2 regions of the Lactobacillus kullabergensis genome follow, and region 1 is predicted to be linked to the other one. Evidence: a T-box and tRNA genes for the amino acid it is inferred to sense, from the RefSeq annotation. Region 1 holds a T-box; the other holds one or more tRNA genes.
What was found. A T-box is a leader RNA that pairs with one kind of tRNA and senses whether it is charged. The one in region 1 lies ahead of pheS (phenylalanine--tRNA ligase subunit alpha), so its partner is inferred to be a tRNA-Phe.
Positions count from the first base shown of each region.

Region 2: it encodes a tRNA-Phe, which carries the amino acid that the T-box ahead of pheS (phenylalanine--tRNA ligase subunit alpha) is inferred to sense. The anticodon was not compared.

Region 1 covers NZ_CP029477.1:1,278,777-1,286,380, forward strand. The annotation lists gene pheT (phenylalanine--tRNA ligase subunit beta) at 1-2,054, opposite strand, end outside; gene pheS (phenylalanine--tRNA ligase subunit alpha) at 2,054-3,103, opposite strand; T-box leader at 3,144-3,346, opposite strand; gene DKL58_RS06035 (winged helix-turn-helix transcriptional regulator) at 3,395-3,745, opposite strand; gene DKL58_RS06040 (TrmH family RNA methyltransferase) at 3,824-4,594, opposite strand; gene DKL58_RS06045 (acylphosphatase) at 4,687-5,019, shown strand; gene yidC (membrane protein insertase YidC) at 5,053-6,018, shown strand; gene DKL58_RS06055 (HAMP domain-containing sensor histidine kinase) at 6,146-7,604, opposite strand, start outside.
Region 2 covers NZ_CP029477.1:466,781-474,384, reverse strand. The annotation lists gene DKL58_RS02420 (lysylphosphatidylglycerol synthase transmembrane domain-containing protein) at 1-124, opposite strand, end outside; gene DKL58_RS02415 (glycosyltransferase family 4 protein) at 124-1,167, opposite strand; gene DKL58_RS02410 (glycosyltransferase family 4 protein) at 1,160-2,332, opposite strand; tRNA gene DKL58_RS02405 (tRNA-Leu) at 2,443-2,527, opposite strand; tRNA gene DKL58_RS02400 (tRNA-Cys) at 2,572-2,642, opposite strand; tRNA gene DKL58_RS02395 (tRNA-Gln) at 2,666-2,737, opposite strand; tRNA gene DKL58_RS02390 (tRNA-His) at 2,745-2,817, opposite strand; tRNA gene DKL58_RS02385 (tRNA-Trp) at 2,830-2,900, opposite strand; tRNA gene DKL58_RS02380 (tRNA-Tyr) at 2,905-2,986, opposite strand; tRNA gene DKL58_RS02375 (tRNA-Phe) at 2,994-3,066, opposite strand; tRNA gene DKL58_RS02370 (tRNA-Asp) at 3,073-3,146, opposite strand; tRNA gene DKL58_RS02365 (tRNA-Met) at 3,150-3,223, opposite strand; tRNA gene DKL58_RS02360 (tRNA-Ser) at 3,234-3,320, opposite strand; tRNA gene DKL58_RS02355 (tRNA-Glu) at 3,347-3,418, opposite strand; tRNA gene DKL58_RS02350 (tRNA-Ser) at 3,775-3,864, opposite strand; tRNA gene DKL58_RS02345 (tRNA-Ile) at 3,869-3,942, opposite strand; tRNA gene DKL58_RS02340 (tRNA-Gly) at 3,948-4,018, opposite strand; tRNA gene DKL58_RS02335 (tRNA-Phe) at 4,030-4,102, opposite strand; tRNA gene DKL58_RS02330 (tRNA-Asp) at 4,109-4,182, opposite strand; tRNA gene DKL58_RS02325 (tRNA-Met) at 4,186-4,259, opposite strand; tRNA gene DKL58_RS02320 (tRNA-Ile) at 4,299-4,372, opposite strand; tRNA gene DKL58_RS02315 (tRNA-Met) at 4,386-4,459, opposite strand; tRNA gene DKL58_RS02310 (tRNA-Pro) at 4,490-4,563, opposite strand; tRNA gene DKL58_RS02305 (tRNA-Arg) at 4,570-4,643, opposite strand; tRNA gene DKL58_RS02300 (tRNA-Leu) at 4,653-4,738, opposite strand; tRNA gene DKL58_RS02295 (tRNA-Gly) at 4,749-4,820, opposite strand; tRNA gene DKL58_RS02290 (tRNA-Thr) at 4,832-4,904, opposite strand; tRNA gene DKL58_RS02285 (tRNA-Leu) at 4,937-5,018, opposite strand; tRNA gene DKL58_RS02280 (tRNA-Lys) at 5,031-5,103, opposite strand; tRNA gene DKL58_RS02275 (tRNA-Val) at 5,108-5,180, opposite strand; rRNA gene rrf (5S ribosomal RNA) at 5,185-5,301, opposite strand; rRNA gene DKL58_RS02265 (23S ribosomal RNA) at 5,380-7,604, opposite strand, start outside.

The sequences.
Region 1 (7,604 bases):
CTATCCTTCATAGCTTTATTAGATTGTGTGACAGTGCGGTCTAACATACCAATCATGCCAACATATTTGTTCTTAATGTATATACCGGCAGTTCTGGTGGGATGCATATACATAATTACTTCAGCCTTGTATTCAACATTATCTGTGTCAATCCCCAAAGCTAAAAACAAGTTGGTAAGTTGTCCTTTAACATAAAAGAAATCAATTTTTTCATTATTGTTTTGCCAATTTTCAAAATAAACATTACCACTATATAGTGCAGCTAAATGTTCATGTTCATTATAAGTATTATTTTCGAAGTCATAGACACGTCCTTGCTCAAAAATTGCCAGTTGATTTTGCTTGCGAGCCATATTATAGGCTGCAGCATCTACAAGACCTGTCATAAGGTTTTGTCTCAGAGTTGAACGGTTTGAATTCAATGGCATCTGGACCTCAACTGGCCTCTTAGGTTCTTGGGAAAAGCCAATTGCTTTTTCAAGTGAAGTTAGTGAATAAGAAATAGCTTCTATTAAACCTTGACCTTGAACAATATTCTTAATACGTCTAATGGCTTCTTCTTTTTTAGAATAGCCACCATGTGTTTCTGCTAAAACTGGCTGTGTAGATTTGATATTATCATATCCATATAAACGTCCAACTTCTTCAACAAGATCAGCAGGAATAGCTACATCCCAGCGCCGCGCTGGCACATCAACAATTAGTTCATCATTATTAATTTCTGCCTTGAAATTCAAGCGGGAAAAAATTGTAGCAATTTCTGATGAAGAAATATCAGTACCCAAAACTTTATTTATGTAAGAAATCGTTGTTTTAATTCGAACTGCTTGCTTTTCTTCACTACTTCCCGTAATCACACCTTCATTTATTTTTCCAGAAGCATCATTACGCAGTAACAGAGCAGCCATATCTAATGCCCGGGTTGTTGCATCCCAATTAACACCTTTTTCATAACGACTAGAAGCTTCTGTCCGATTAGCGTGACGCAGAGCAGCTTTTCTAATTAAGGTTGGATCAAAAATAGCAGACTCTAACAAAACATCAGTAGTATCAGCTTCAATTTCAGAATTAAGACCGCCCATAACTCCGGCCATCATCACAACTTCTTCACCATTTGTTATAACAATGTCATTAGGATCAAGATCAACTTCTTTATTGTTTAAAAGTGTCAATTTCTCGTTCTTATTAGCTTTTCTAACCACTAACTTATTTGTTTTAAAAGCACGAGCATCGTAGCTGTGCATTGGCTGGCCGGTTAAAAGCATAATATAATTTGTCACGTCAACAACATTATTAATGGGTCTAATGCCGGCATTCCAAAGCCGCCTTTGAAGCCAAAGCGGGCTGTCCCCTATTTTCACATTACTGATTTTGCGTAAATAGAACTTAGGTGCAAGCTCAGGATCAACATCTAAAGTGAAGTCTTTTGTCCAATCTGGACCGTCTTCCTTAAGGGTTATATCTTCAACTCTGACAGGTGTGTCAGTAATAGCACCGACTTCATAAGCTGAGCCTTCCATTGATAAGGTATCAGCGCGATTCGGAGTAATGTCAAAGTCAAAAATATAGTCATCCATTCCTAACGGAGCAAATGCGGACTGTCCTGGTTTGATATCGGCATCTTTAGGAAAAACATATATACCCTTCGCATATTTTTCAGGTACCAAATTATCTGGAAATCCTATTTCTTGTAAGCCACAAATCATACCATTTGATTCATTTCCACGTAATTTGCTTTTTTTAATTTTTACATTACCAGCAATCCGAGCACCAGGTAAAGCCACCACTACATCTTCTCCAGCAGCAACATTAGGTGCACCACAGACAATTTGATGAGATTCATCTTCTCCCACATCAACATGAGTAAGATTCAGGTGTGTGCCAGCAATTGGTTCACAGTCAATAATATGACCAACAACTATCTGTTTCATACCCTCTTCAGGATGCTTGACACCGGCTACTTCGATACCTGTACGTGTTATTTTTTCAGCTAACTCCTTTGGATCTTGGTCTAAATCAATAAAATCCTTCAACCAACTATATGAAACCAGCATTATCTTTCCTCCTTACTGAATTGCTCTAAGAAGCGAACATCGTTAGTATAGAAATCACGAATATCATCAATACCATATTTAAGAATGGCAAAACGGTCTAATCCCACGCCAAAGGCAAAACCACCATAAACATTGGCATCAACTCCAGCATTTTCAAGAACATTAGGATGAACCATTCCAGCACCTAAAACTTCGATCCAGCCAGTATATTTACAAATTGAGCAACCCTTGCCATTGCAGTTAAAGCAGGAAACATCCATTTCAACAGAAGGTTCAGTAAAAGGAAAGTAACTAGGACGCAGACGGGTTTCGCGGTCTTGACCAAAAATATGCTTTGCCATTAATTCCAAGGTTCCCTTTAAATCACCCATCGTAATGTTTTTATCAACTACCAGACCCTCCATTTGCATAAACTGATGTGAGTGAGTAGCATCATCATCATCACGACGATATACTTTACCTGGTCCTACCATCTTTAAAGGACCCTTGGCAAAATCATGTTTTTCTAATACTCGTGCCTGGTCACCAGAAGTCTGAGAACGTAATAAGTCTTCAGAATCTATATAAAAGGTTTCTTGCATGTCTCTTGCCGGGTGGTCTTTTGGCAAATTCATCATTTCAAAACAATAATGATCAGTTTCAATCTCTGGTCCTTGCACAACTCTATAACCCATGCCAATAAAATATTTTTCGAGATCATCCAAAATGATATTGATTGGATGCTTTGTACCAAGATGCATTTCGCGACCAGGTAAAGTAACATCGATTTTTTCTTTTGCCAGTTGTTCCTCAACTAAAGTTGCTACTATTTCATTTTTAGCATCATCCAGCTTAGCATTGAACAGATCCCGCAATTTATTTACTCGTTGCCCAACTTCACGTCTATCACTTGGATCAATATCTTTCATTGAATGAAGAATAGTTGTCAATTCGCTTTTACGACCAGTTAATTTAACACGAACATCATTTAACTTTTCTTCATTTTTAGCCTTATCGATCTCATCAAGACCTTTTTCACGCAGTTCTTTTAACCTGTCAAATAAGTCCATAAAATTTTTCCTTTCAAATCAAACAAAAAAGCTTCATCCCAAAAGGGACGAAGCTTCGCGGTACCACCCTAGTTTGGACACCAAATGCCCACACTCATGTTTCGATAACGGTGAATACCGGAATGGATTAGATTCTACTAGTAAGATGAAATTCACAGTTCTGTTTAGACTTTTCTTTCAGCTCAATAAAAAAGTCTCTCTGATTAAATGAATGCTGCTACTAGTCTTACTCTTTGTAATTAGTTAATAGAATATATCTTTTTTAAAAAACTTGCAAGTGGATGTATAAATTTAAACCCACTTATCTGCCCAGCCATGAATTTGGTCAAAAACAGGTTTTAATTCCTCACCTTTTTGTGTCAGGCTATAAGAAATGATTTTTGTTCTGCTGTCGACTGAACGATTGACAATATTTTCTTTTTCTAATTCTTTCAATCTTTCGACCAAAACACGGTCAGAGCAAGGCAGTACACACTGTGCCAGATCTTTAAAGCGCATATAATCACCGGCACACAGTGAACTAATGATTAAACCATTCCACTTCTTACCAATGATTTTAAATGCGTTAATAAAATGTTTGCAGTATTCATAATTTGAAGCGCCACAACCCGCACAGTTTTTGTCCTTAATACCTTGAGCCATGATACAGTCCTCCCACAAGAAAGTGTCTACTTTGTGTTTATTATATTAAATATACTTACTAAAAACAAGTATTAATAGTCAGGAGAAATAGTAGATGATGATTCCAGCTGCTACTGCAGCATTCAATGATTCAGCTTCGCCTTTTATAGGAATATATAGTTTCTGATCACATATTTTTTCTATTTCTGAAGTAACACCATGTGCTTCATTGCCAATAACAATCCCTACTTGTGGCGCTTTTACAAGCTCTTGTAATTTCCTAGCATTTTGATCCAGCATGCTTGAATATACTGGTATTGCATTATCCTGCATTTCTTTTATTACATCAATCAAATCTTGAACAACTAACTTGATATGAAATTGACTTCCTTGCATTGCGCGCTGAGTCTTAGGATTATAGATATCAACACTTTCAGGTGATAAAACAACACCATCAAATCCCGCCGCATCTGCTGTCCTAATAATTGTACCGACATTCCCAGGATCTGCCAGATGGTCTAACAAAACCCATTTACCAAAATTAAAATGGTAGTTTTGCGGTTGAGTAATTTTTAAAACCATAAATATATCTTGTGAATTTTTAGTGCTGGCAAGATGATGGGCAACAGTAGAGTTAATTACGAAAGTATTCATACTTGTCAATAAGTGAGGAAAAATATCTTGAATCTTAGCTAAAGCTTCTTCAGTGCCTAAAAGATACTTGTACTTTTCGTTTGCATTGAGAGCTTCAGTGACTAGGTGAAAGCCTTCGATTACGTATAATCCATTTTCTTGGCGATATCTTTTTTGCTTCAGTTTACTTAATTCTTTTACCAATTTATTTTTTAATGAACTTATTTTTTTAGACATTAAGGTATCTTCTTTCGTATTTATCAATATTATTTTTAATTTCAAGCTGATAAAATGTTAAAATCAAGAAAGTAGGACTAGGAAGGATTATTATGGGATTTTTTAACAAACACAAGAGCGAAAGAAAAAGCGATCCAACTGATAATTCAAGAGAAACTTGGCAATTAACCATTTCAGGCATTGTCCAGGGTGTAGGTTTTCGCTGGAGCGTATTAAACCTGGCTCAAAAAATGGGGATGACTGGCAGTGTTCGTAATAACAGTGACGGGGCAGTCACAATTACTTTACAGGCAGAATTAAGCCGAGTCAATCAATTTTGTGCTGAATTACCCAAAAATATTTCTCAATTTGCTCGCATTTCAAATATTAAAAAAGAAAAACTAACAAAAGTAAGCAAAATGACTGGTTTTCATGTATTATATTAGTTATTGGCAAAAAATAATAATTGGGTGAATTGAATGAAAAAATTTCGCAAATATATCGGATTAATTACTGTTTGTTTAACAGTCATGTTATTTGTTACTGCTTGTGCACAAAATGGTGGGGTTAATAAACCGCCAACAGGCTTTATATACGGGTCAATCTATAAATTTATCGGTAAACCCATGCAAAATATAATGCTCTATTTTTCTAACCTCATAGGTGGAGCTAATGGAGCTGGCTGGGCCATTATCATAATGACTTTTGTAGTTAGAATGATTCTTTTGCCGTTAATGCTTAATCAACAAAAGAAATCAACTAATCAGCAAGAAAAAATGGCACGTCTGCAACCGCAGATGAAGCTAATTCAGGATACTATGAAACGCAAAGATCTAAATCAAGATCAGCAAATGACTTTAGCCGGCTGGCAGCGTGAACTATATTCTAAAAATCATTTATCATTAACTGGGGGAATGGGCTGCTTACCGTTAATCATCCAGTTCCCGATTATGATCGGAATCTATGATGCTGTAATGTATTCAAAGAGTTTGGCAAGTTCGTCATTTTTTGGTATTTCACTAAGCAGCAGGTCTATATCAGTAACGGTGTTTGCCACTATTTTTGCTTTTGCTCAAGGCTATCTTTCATTAGTAGGAATTCCCAAAGAGCAAAAGAAGCAAATGCAATCTATGATGCTCATGAATCCCATTATGACGCTCTTCATCTGCCTCTCTGTATCTGGTTCAGTTGCTTTATACTGGGCTGCCGGAAACTTTTTCTCCGTTATTCAACAGTTGATAGTAACATATATCATTATGCCTAAAGTTAAAAAAGAAGTAGACGAAGAATTAAAACGTGAACCTATTACAGAAGTTGTAACAAAGGAAAAAGTAGATGAGCTTCTTAACGTTAAGAAGGCTTCTCCTGCTCAGTCCCAACAAACAAAACAGTTGCACGAAAACTTACGTAATCGCAACAAAGGTAAGCAACAAAGACGACCTTAGTTGTTTTATTAAGTCCCAAAAGTGGTCCAACTTTCTGGCTCACATACAAGTTGATAATTAAAAAGACCCTTTAAGTCTAAATTTGATTACATTAAACAGATAATCAATAGGCTTCTTAGGGTCCTTTTTAATTTGTTTCTTTTTTATTTTTCTTTGCTTTTTCAGCTTCCTCACGTTTATGCAATTTTTGGGATTGAGCTTTTGTAAGTGCTGGGAATTCTATTATAAACTGACTTCCTTGTCCTTCTACAGATTCGACACCGATTTTCCCATGATAACTGGTAACTAACTTTTGAGCAATTGATAAACCTAAACCGTTGCCACCCTTTTCTCTAGTTCTAGCTTTATCAACTCTGTAAAACCTATTGAAAATTTTGCTTTGTTCTTTTTCAGAAATACCTTCACCAAAATCCTGGACTATAATATGCACATCATATTGCGACAATCCTGCTGAAACATTCATTTCCTTGCGGTCGGTGGAATATTTAATACCGTTATCAATTAGAATAACAAGTAATTGTTCCAAATGGCCTTGATAAATTTGAATTTCAGTATCGCTAGGTAAATCGTCCATATCCAGTCTGATAACAAAATCCTTATGAACGAGTGACATATCACCAACGACCCGTTTAAGAACTTCAGAAACTTTGGTCACAGCATTAGGGTACTGTACATTAATTTGTTCCGCACGCGTTAAATCAAGCATTTCTTGAATTAAATGCTGCATTCTTTTAGCTTCTTGTAAAGAAGCATCAATTGATTCTTCCAAAATCTCTGGCTCATCCTTGCCCCAGCGTTTAAGCATGTTTAAATGACCTTCAATTACCGCAACAGGAGTGCGAAGTTCATGAGAAACATCACCCACGAATTCCTTTTGCTGATCAATATAGCGTTGCATTCGATCTAACATTTGATTAAAAGAAACTGCTAATTCTTGCAATTCATCATGACGATGGAAATCCCTGATTCTTGCAGTACTATTTGGATCATCATTAACTTCTAAAGCAACTCGTGACATTTCTTTCACAGGCTTTACAATGTCACGAACAATTATATAAGCTACCAGTGTAAAAAGTACTATAGCTATTAAAGAAATTCTTACCATCCACTTTAACAGGTCTTTCATTAAACCGTTGTAATATGTCATTTTATTAGCAACAACTATATAACCTGTAACTTTTTCTGAATGAGCAGCTCTAACTTTTTGATAAGTAATCAGTTCTTGTTTATGATTCTTAAAAATACGAGTCATCTCATAGTCACCTTTTATATTCTTAAAAGGAATAATTTTGCCACCATTATCAAAAACATCTTCTTTTCTAAGATTATAAACAACTACACTCAAATCTGGATTTGTTAACGAAGACAATAAATCATCGTTAAATGCACTGTTATGTTGGTCAGAGCTGATCGGGGCATTGCCTTTTAATACTTCTCTAGCAGATGGTGTTAAAGCCGGAACAACATTTGCAATTTCTAATTCTTTGGGTATTCTTTTCAGGCTACTATTGAGCTTGCTTACCATCTCATTCGATGTTTCTTTTTGCTGGACCATCGATTGCTGACCTACAAACGAATATATTATT
Region 2 (7,604 bases), 810 kb from region 1:
TCAAATTAATATTGCGAGCTGCTTGCTCCAATTGCGCAATTGGAGTTGATCTTAAGTCAACATATAAGACTATGCCACTTATTACTAGAACTATGGCAACACCCCACAAGTGTTTTTTATTCATTAGCGAATTTGTCCCAGCTCACGACCAATTTCATACTGTTCGTGATAAAAATCATCCCATATATGGGCTAAATTATCTTCAGAATATTTTTCACTGGCTTCATCAGATAACTTGCTATATTTATTTAAAATTGCAGTATCGTGAGCAGCTGCTTGTAATTGCTGATTCATTTCAGTAAAATTGCTGCCCTTCAGGTAGTAACCACTAATTATTGCCTGATATAAATCGAGATCGCGCAATAAAACTGGCGTACCACAGCTAAAGGCCTCTAAAACAGACATAGGAAACAGCTCATCATAAGACGGCAAAACAAAAAGATCTGCAATATTGAGGTAGTCAACTAATTTCTGTCGATCAATGATTCCCGTAAATTTAAGATTATGTGGCGGATTTTCGACCAATTTTTTAAAATGATCATAACCATCAGTTATTTTGCCAAAAGAAAAGCCTCCAGCCCAAATAAATTGCATCTCAGGATTTGCTTCGGCCAATTTGGCAAAGTCATCAACACCTTTACGAGCTTGTACTTGACCATCACCGAAAACCACAAATTTATTAAGTGGTATACCTAATTGATGCCTAAATGAATTCTTTTTTTCCTGACTTTCTGAATAAAACTCATTCTTCGATACAAAGTTGGGAATATACTTCACATTTTCACGCTTAATACCATATTTAACTAACTTATCAATAAAAATCGGATTAACAACTACGATCTCATCCATCCGTTTATAAAAATCAATTACATACTTATAAAAAATATTTTTTGCAAATGATGGCAATTTAACTGATCCTTCAAGCGTTTCCGGCAAAAAGTGAACATAACCAATTTTGCGTCCACGTGCTGGTGAAAAGCTGTTAGCAAAATAAGTTGGATTTACCGTATGATAATGTGTCAGATCACTTTTGCCATACTTGTTGTCAGTGACATAAAACTTATCGACCAAGTGTGTTCTAAGTAATCTTATCAGCTCCGTATAAGCAGAACCGACTCCCTGTCCTTTTACTGAGGCAGCTTGTGAAAACATATTAATTCTAATCATTTGTCTCCTCTTTGAGATCCTTTTGATAATTTGAAATTGTGTCTTGATAAAATTGATAAACTGAACTGGCAAATTTTTGAGCAGAGATTTGATCCATTTTTGCAGCTAATTTATCATGTGGGATTTGTTTTCTCCCTTTTCTTAAGTAGAATAATATTTCATTTAACATTTCGCCAGGACCATTAAAGACTTTGCCAAATTCTTCATCATCAAAAACATGCTCAGTATAGTCTGTATCATAAACGACGCATCTTGTGCCTGAAGCCAGGGCTTCAATATATGTCAGACCTTGAGTTTCCGTATCACTGGCCGAAACAAACAAATCAGCCATTTTATAGTATGAACCAACATCATCATGAGGTATATCCCCAGTAAATATTACACTATCTTCCAATGTTAATCTTTCAACCTGTTCTTGCAAAACTTCCATATCTGGTCCATCGCCAGCAATTACTAGACGTGTTTTTGGAAACTCATCAATAATTTCTGGCATTGCATTCAGAATGCGGTCAATTTTCTTTTCTTCCGCAACTCTGCTCAAAGTTAACAATACTGGTACATCGTCTGGTATATCTAACTCTTTGCGAACGTCAACTGTCTCAAGCTTATTTAAGCTATTTATGTCCACTCCAGTTGGAATAACTCTCATAGGTATGTTTACTCTATAACGCTTTAAAAGTGCTTCTACACGCTTACTGGGAGCTATAACGCCATCCATATTTTTTAAGTAGGCATTAGTAAATTGCTTAACATGATATGGTCTAAGCAAATGTCCATTTAAAACGTAGTGTAGGTAATCTTCATACATAGTATGGTAAGTATGAATTGCCGGAATTTTCAATTGGTGGGCAACGTACTTCCCTATCATACCCAAAGCAAATTCGGTTTGGGTATGAACAATATCCAATTTAACTTCACGAGCAACTTTTGTAGCTTCAAAAAAACCTCTAAACGCAACACGTCTATCAGTAAACGAAATAAAGGGAACGCTGCTGAAACGGAATATGTTAGCCTCAACTGTCCCTTTTTTTATATGAGGATCGGTAGTAGTAAAAATAAAAACATTATGACCCTGCTCCTCAAGAGCATCCTTTAAGGTTTTAATTGATGTTGCAACACCACTTAATTGTGGAAAATATGAATCGGTAAAGATACCTATATTCATCTTAAATACCTCCATAAAAGGTATTATAAAGATTACACATAACTTGTGCAATTTTTATAGAAAAAATTAACAATACAAAAGCAGCTCTCGTGCAAGAGCTGCTCAGTAAATAGCGGTGATCGGGGTCGAACCGATACGTCCTAAACGGACACCAGATTTTGAGTCTGGCGCGTCTGCCAATTCCGCCACACCGCCATAATAATATGTTTTAATTAACAGTTCAATGAGTGAACCGATAAAGGCGGGGATCGGATTTGAACCGACGATTAAGGTTTTGCAGACCTCTGCCTTACCACTTGGCTACACCGCCATCGAATTTTATTAATAAATAGATTGGGATAGCTGGATTCGAACCAGCGCATAATAGAGTCAAAGTCTAGTGCCTTACCGCTTGGCTATATCCCAATGCTAGGGCGGAATATGGGATTCGAACCCATGTATGCCGGATCCACAAACCGGTGTGTTAACCCCTTCACCAATTCCGCCATGAATGTAAACAGGGATAGTAGGAATTGAACCCACACTAGCGGTTTTGGAGACCGATGTACTACCTTTATACGATATCCCTATTATGGAGGAGGGTGGATTCGAACCGCCGAACTCAGAGAGAGCGGTTTTACAGACCGCCGCGTTTAGCCACTTCGCTACTCCTCCAGGCTGATGGCGCGGGACGGAATCGAACCGCCGACACAAGGAGCTTCAATCCTTTGCTCTACCGACTGAGCTACCGAGCCATCCTACGGTCCATATCAGATTTGAACTGATGATCTTCTCCGTGACAGGGAGACGAGATAAACCACTGCTCCAATGGACCATATTGCGGGAGGTGGATTTGAACCACCGGCCTTCGGGTTATGAGCCCGACGAGCTACCAGACTGCTCCATCCCGCGATTTTATTAAAGGAGGATGTGGGATTTGAACCCACGCACGGCAAGACCGTCTAACGGTTTTCAAAACCGTCCCCTTAAGCCACTTGGGTAATCCTCCAAATGTAAATATACCAAGAATGGTAATGACCCGTACGGGATTTGAACCCATGTTACCGCCGTGAAAGGGCGATGTCTTAACCACTTGACCAACGGGTCATATTTATCGTTCTTACGCCATAAGACGCTTAATTATAATACCGAACTTATTGCCAAAAGTCAACCATTTTTTATTTAGTTGATTCGATAAATCCTTTTAAGTTGCTGAATCACAACGTTATTAATAATACAGGATTATGATTCATCATGCAAGAGTTTTGTGTAAAAAGTTAAACTTTTTTTCGTAGGATCGCCAATTAAAATTTTTACTTATGGCAATACCAATATTGTTATAACATATTGTCAAAAAAGGCTGAATTACAACTCCTTTAAAGATTTAACAACTGATTAAAGCCCATATCTAGTAATTAAAAAGACCGTTAGAACAAAATCTACGGTCTTCTTAATTATATCAGCGGAGACTGAGAGATTCGAACTCTCGCACCAGAATAACCCGATCTACACCCTTAGCAAGGGCGCCTCTTCAGCCACTTGAGTAAGTCTCCACAATGGGCCTAAATGGACTTGAACCATCGACCTCACGCTTATCAGGCGTGCGCTCTAACCAGCTGAGCTATAGGCCCCAAAAAGCGGGTAACGAGAATCGGACTCGCGACTAAAGCTTGGAAGGCTTTCGTTTTACCACTAAACCATACCCGCACTAATATAAATGGCGCGGGACGGAATCGAACCGCCGACACAAGGAGCTTCAATCCTTTGCTCTACCGACTGAGCTACCGAGCCATCCTACGGTCCATATCAGATTTGAACTGATGATCTTCTCCGTGACAGGGAGACGAGATAAACCACTGCTCCAATGGACCATATTGCGGGAGGTGGATTTGAACCACCGGCCTTCGGGTTATGAGCCCGACGAGCTACCAGACTGCTCCATCCCGCGATTTTAAAATATAAAAGTACAAACAAACTCCATACTTTATGGACCTTGTAGGACTCGAACCTACGACAGGACGGTTATGAGCCGTCTGCTCTAACCAACTGAGCTAAAGGTCCAAGCTCTGGGAAATAGCGGCGGGGGGGATCGAACCCTCGACCTCCCGGGTATGAACCGGACGCTCTAGCCAGCTGAGCTACACCGCCAACAATGCAATCATTTTATAAAGATTACAATCGGGAAGACAGGATTCGAACCTGCGACCCCCTGGTCCCAAACCAGGTGCTCTACCAAACTGAGCCACTTCCCGTAATTATGCGCCCTGAAGGATTTGAACCTTCAACCTTCTGATTCGTAGTCAGACACTCTATCCAGTTGCGCTAAGGGCGCATCACTAAATGCCGAGGACCGGAGTCGAACCGGTACGGTTGAAACCAACCGCGGGATTTTAAGTCCCGTGCGTCTGCCAATTCCGCCACCCCGGCAAGTAATGAAAGCGGAAGACGGGATTCGAACCCGCGACCCCCACCATGGCAAGGTGATGTTCTACCACTGAACTACTTCCGCACGATATGTGATGCCGATTATACGATTTGAACGTACGACCCCCTGTTTACAAGACAGATGCTCTACCAACTGAGCTAAATCGGCAAAATGTAAATATGGTATATATTACTGGCGAATACGGGTGGTGGGACTTGAACCCACACGTCCGAAAACACTAGAACCTAAATCTAGCGCGTCTGCCAATTCCGCCACACCCGCAAAATGGGGCCATGAGTCGTGACGGGCTTGAACCGTCGACCCTCTGATTAAAAGTCAGATGCTCTACCAACTGAGCTAACGACTCGAGATGGAGGATACAGGGCTCGAACCTGTGACCTCCTGCTTGTAAGGCAGATGCTCTCCCAGCTGAGCTAATCCTCCATAAGCACGGCAGCGTCCTACCCTCGCAGGCAGTCTCCCACCAACTACTCTCGGCGTGAAGAAGCTTAACTGCTGTGTTCGGCATGGTTACAGGTGTTTCCTTCTTGCTCTTGCCACCGTACTTTTTCTCTCTCTTTGAGCTTCTACGCTCAAAACTAAATATAATCCTCTTTTCAAAAACCTTGATTGCCTTCAAGCTCTGGTCAAGTCCTCGACTGATTAGTACTGGTCCGCTCCAAGCCTCGCGGCTCTTCCACTCCCAGCCTATCTACCTCTTAGTCTTTGAGGTGTCTTACTACTTGCGTATGGGAAATCTCATCTTGAGGGGGGCTTCGCACTTAGATGCTTTCAGCGCTTATCCCGGCCATACTTAGCTACCCAGCGATGCCTTTGGCAAGACAACTGGTACACCAGCGGTATGTCCATCCCGGTCCTCTCGTACTAAGGACAGCTCCTCGCAAATTTCCTACGCCCACGACGGATAGGGACCGAACTGTCTCACGACGTTCTGAACCCAGCTCGCGTGCCGCTTTAATGGGCGAACAGCCCAACCCTTGGGACCGACTTCAGCCCCAGGATGCGACGAGCCGACATCGAGGTGCCAAACCTCCCCGTCGATGTGAACTCTTGGGGGAGATAAGCCTGTTATCCCCAGGGTAGCTTTTATCCGTTGAGTGATGGCCCTTCCATGCGGTGCCACCAGATCACTAAGCCCGACTTTCGTCCCTGCTCGAGTTGTCGCTCTCGCAGTCAAGCTCCCTTATACCTTTGCACTCTGTGAATGATTTCCAACCATTCTGAGGGAACCTTTGGGCGCCTCCGTTACGCTTTAGGAGGCGACCGCCCCAGTCAAACTGCCCGTCTGACACTGTCCCATGCCTCGCTTAGAGGCCCTGGTTAGAGCAGCCATCAAACAAGGGTAGTATCCCAACATTGCCTCCGATAACACTGGCGTGCTATCTTCTCCGGCTCCTACCTATCCTGTACATGTTTAACAGCTGCCCAATATCAAATTGCAGTAAAGCTCCATGGGGTCTTTCCGTCCTGTCGCGGGTAACCCGCATCTTCACGGGTATTATAATTTCACCGAGTCTCTCGTTGAGACAGTGCCCAAATCATTACACCTTTCGTGCAGGTCGGAACTTACCCGACAAGGAATTTCGCTACCTTAGGACCGTTATAGTTACGGCCGCCGTTTACTGGGGCTTCAGTTCGCTGCTTCGCTTGCGCTAACAGCTCTCCTTAACCTTCCAGCACCGGGCAGGTGTCAGCCCCTATACGTCGTCTTACGACTTGGCAGAGACCTGTGTTTTTGATAAACAGTTGTTTGGGCCTATTCACTGCGGCTGGCTGTTGCACCAGCACCCCTTCTCCCGAAGTTACGGGGCGATTTTGCCGAGTTCCTTAACGAGAGTTCTCTCGCTCACCTGAGTGTTCTCCACTCGACTACCTGTGTCGGTTTGCGGTACGGGTACGCAGCTTCTCGCTAGAAGCTTTTCTTGGCAGTGTGACGCTTGAACCTTCGCTACTTTGATTTCGCTCCTCATCACGCCTTGTGCTTTTCGGCAACAAGCATTTGACTCATTACCACACTTAACGCTTGAACATGGCTTCCAGCGCCATGCGTTCTTTGCCTCCTGCGTCCCTCCTTCGCTGTTAACGAAGCTGCGCAGTACAGGAATTTCTACCTGTTGTCCATCGACTACGCCTTTCGGCCTTGCCTTAGGTCCCGACTTACCCTGGGCGGACGAGCCTGCCCCAGGAAACCTTAGTCTTTCGGCGGACAGGATTCTCACCTGTCTTGCGCTACTCATACCGGCATTCTCACTTCTAAACGCTCCACTTATCTTCTCAGTTAAGCTTCGCCGCATTTAGAACGCTCTCCTACCACGTGCATTCCTGCACATCCACAGTTTCGGTACTATGCTTAGCCCCGGTAAATTTTCGGCGCAGCGTCACTCGACTAGTGAGCTATTACGCACTCTTTTAATGATGGCTGCTTCTGAGCCAACATCCTAGTTGTCTACGCAACTCCACATCCTTTTCCACTTAGCATAGATTTGGGGACCTTAACTGGTGATCTGGGCTGTTTCCCTTTCGACTACGGATCTTATCACTCGCAGTCTGACTCCAGTGCCCCGATCTCTGGAATTCGCAGTTTATCTGAATTCAGTAACCCCTGACGGGCCCTTCGTCCAAACAGTGCTCTACCTCCATGATCGTCCTGGCACCAGGCTAGCCCTAAAGCTATTTCGGAGAGAACCAGCTATCTCCAAGTTCGTTTGGAATTTCACCGCTACCCGCAACTCATCCCCGCAATTTTTAACTTACGTGGGTTCGGTCCTCCAGTGCGCTTTACCGCACCTTCAACCTGGTCATGGGTAGGTCACTTGGTTTCGGGTCTACGTCAGCTAACTGCTGCGC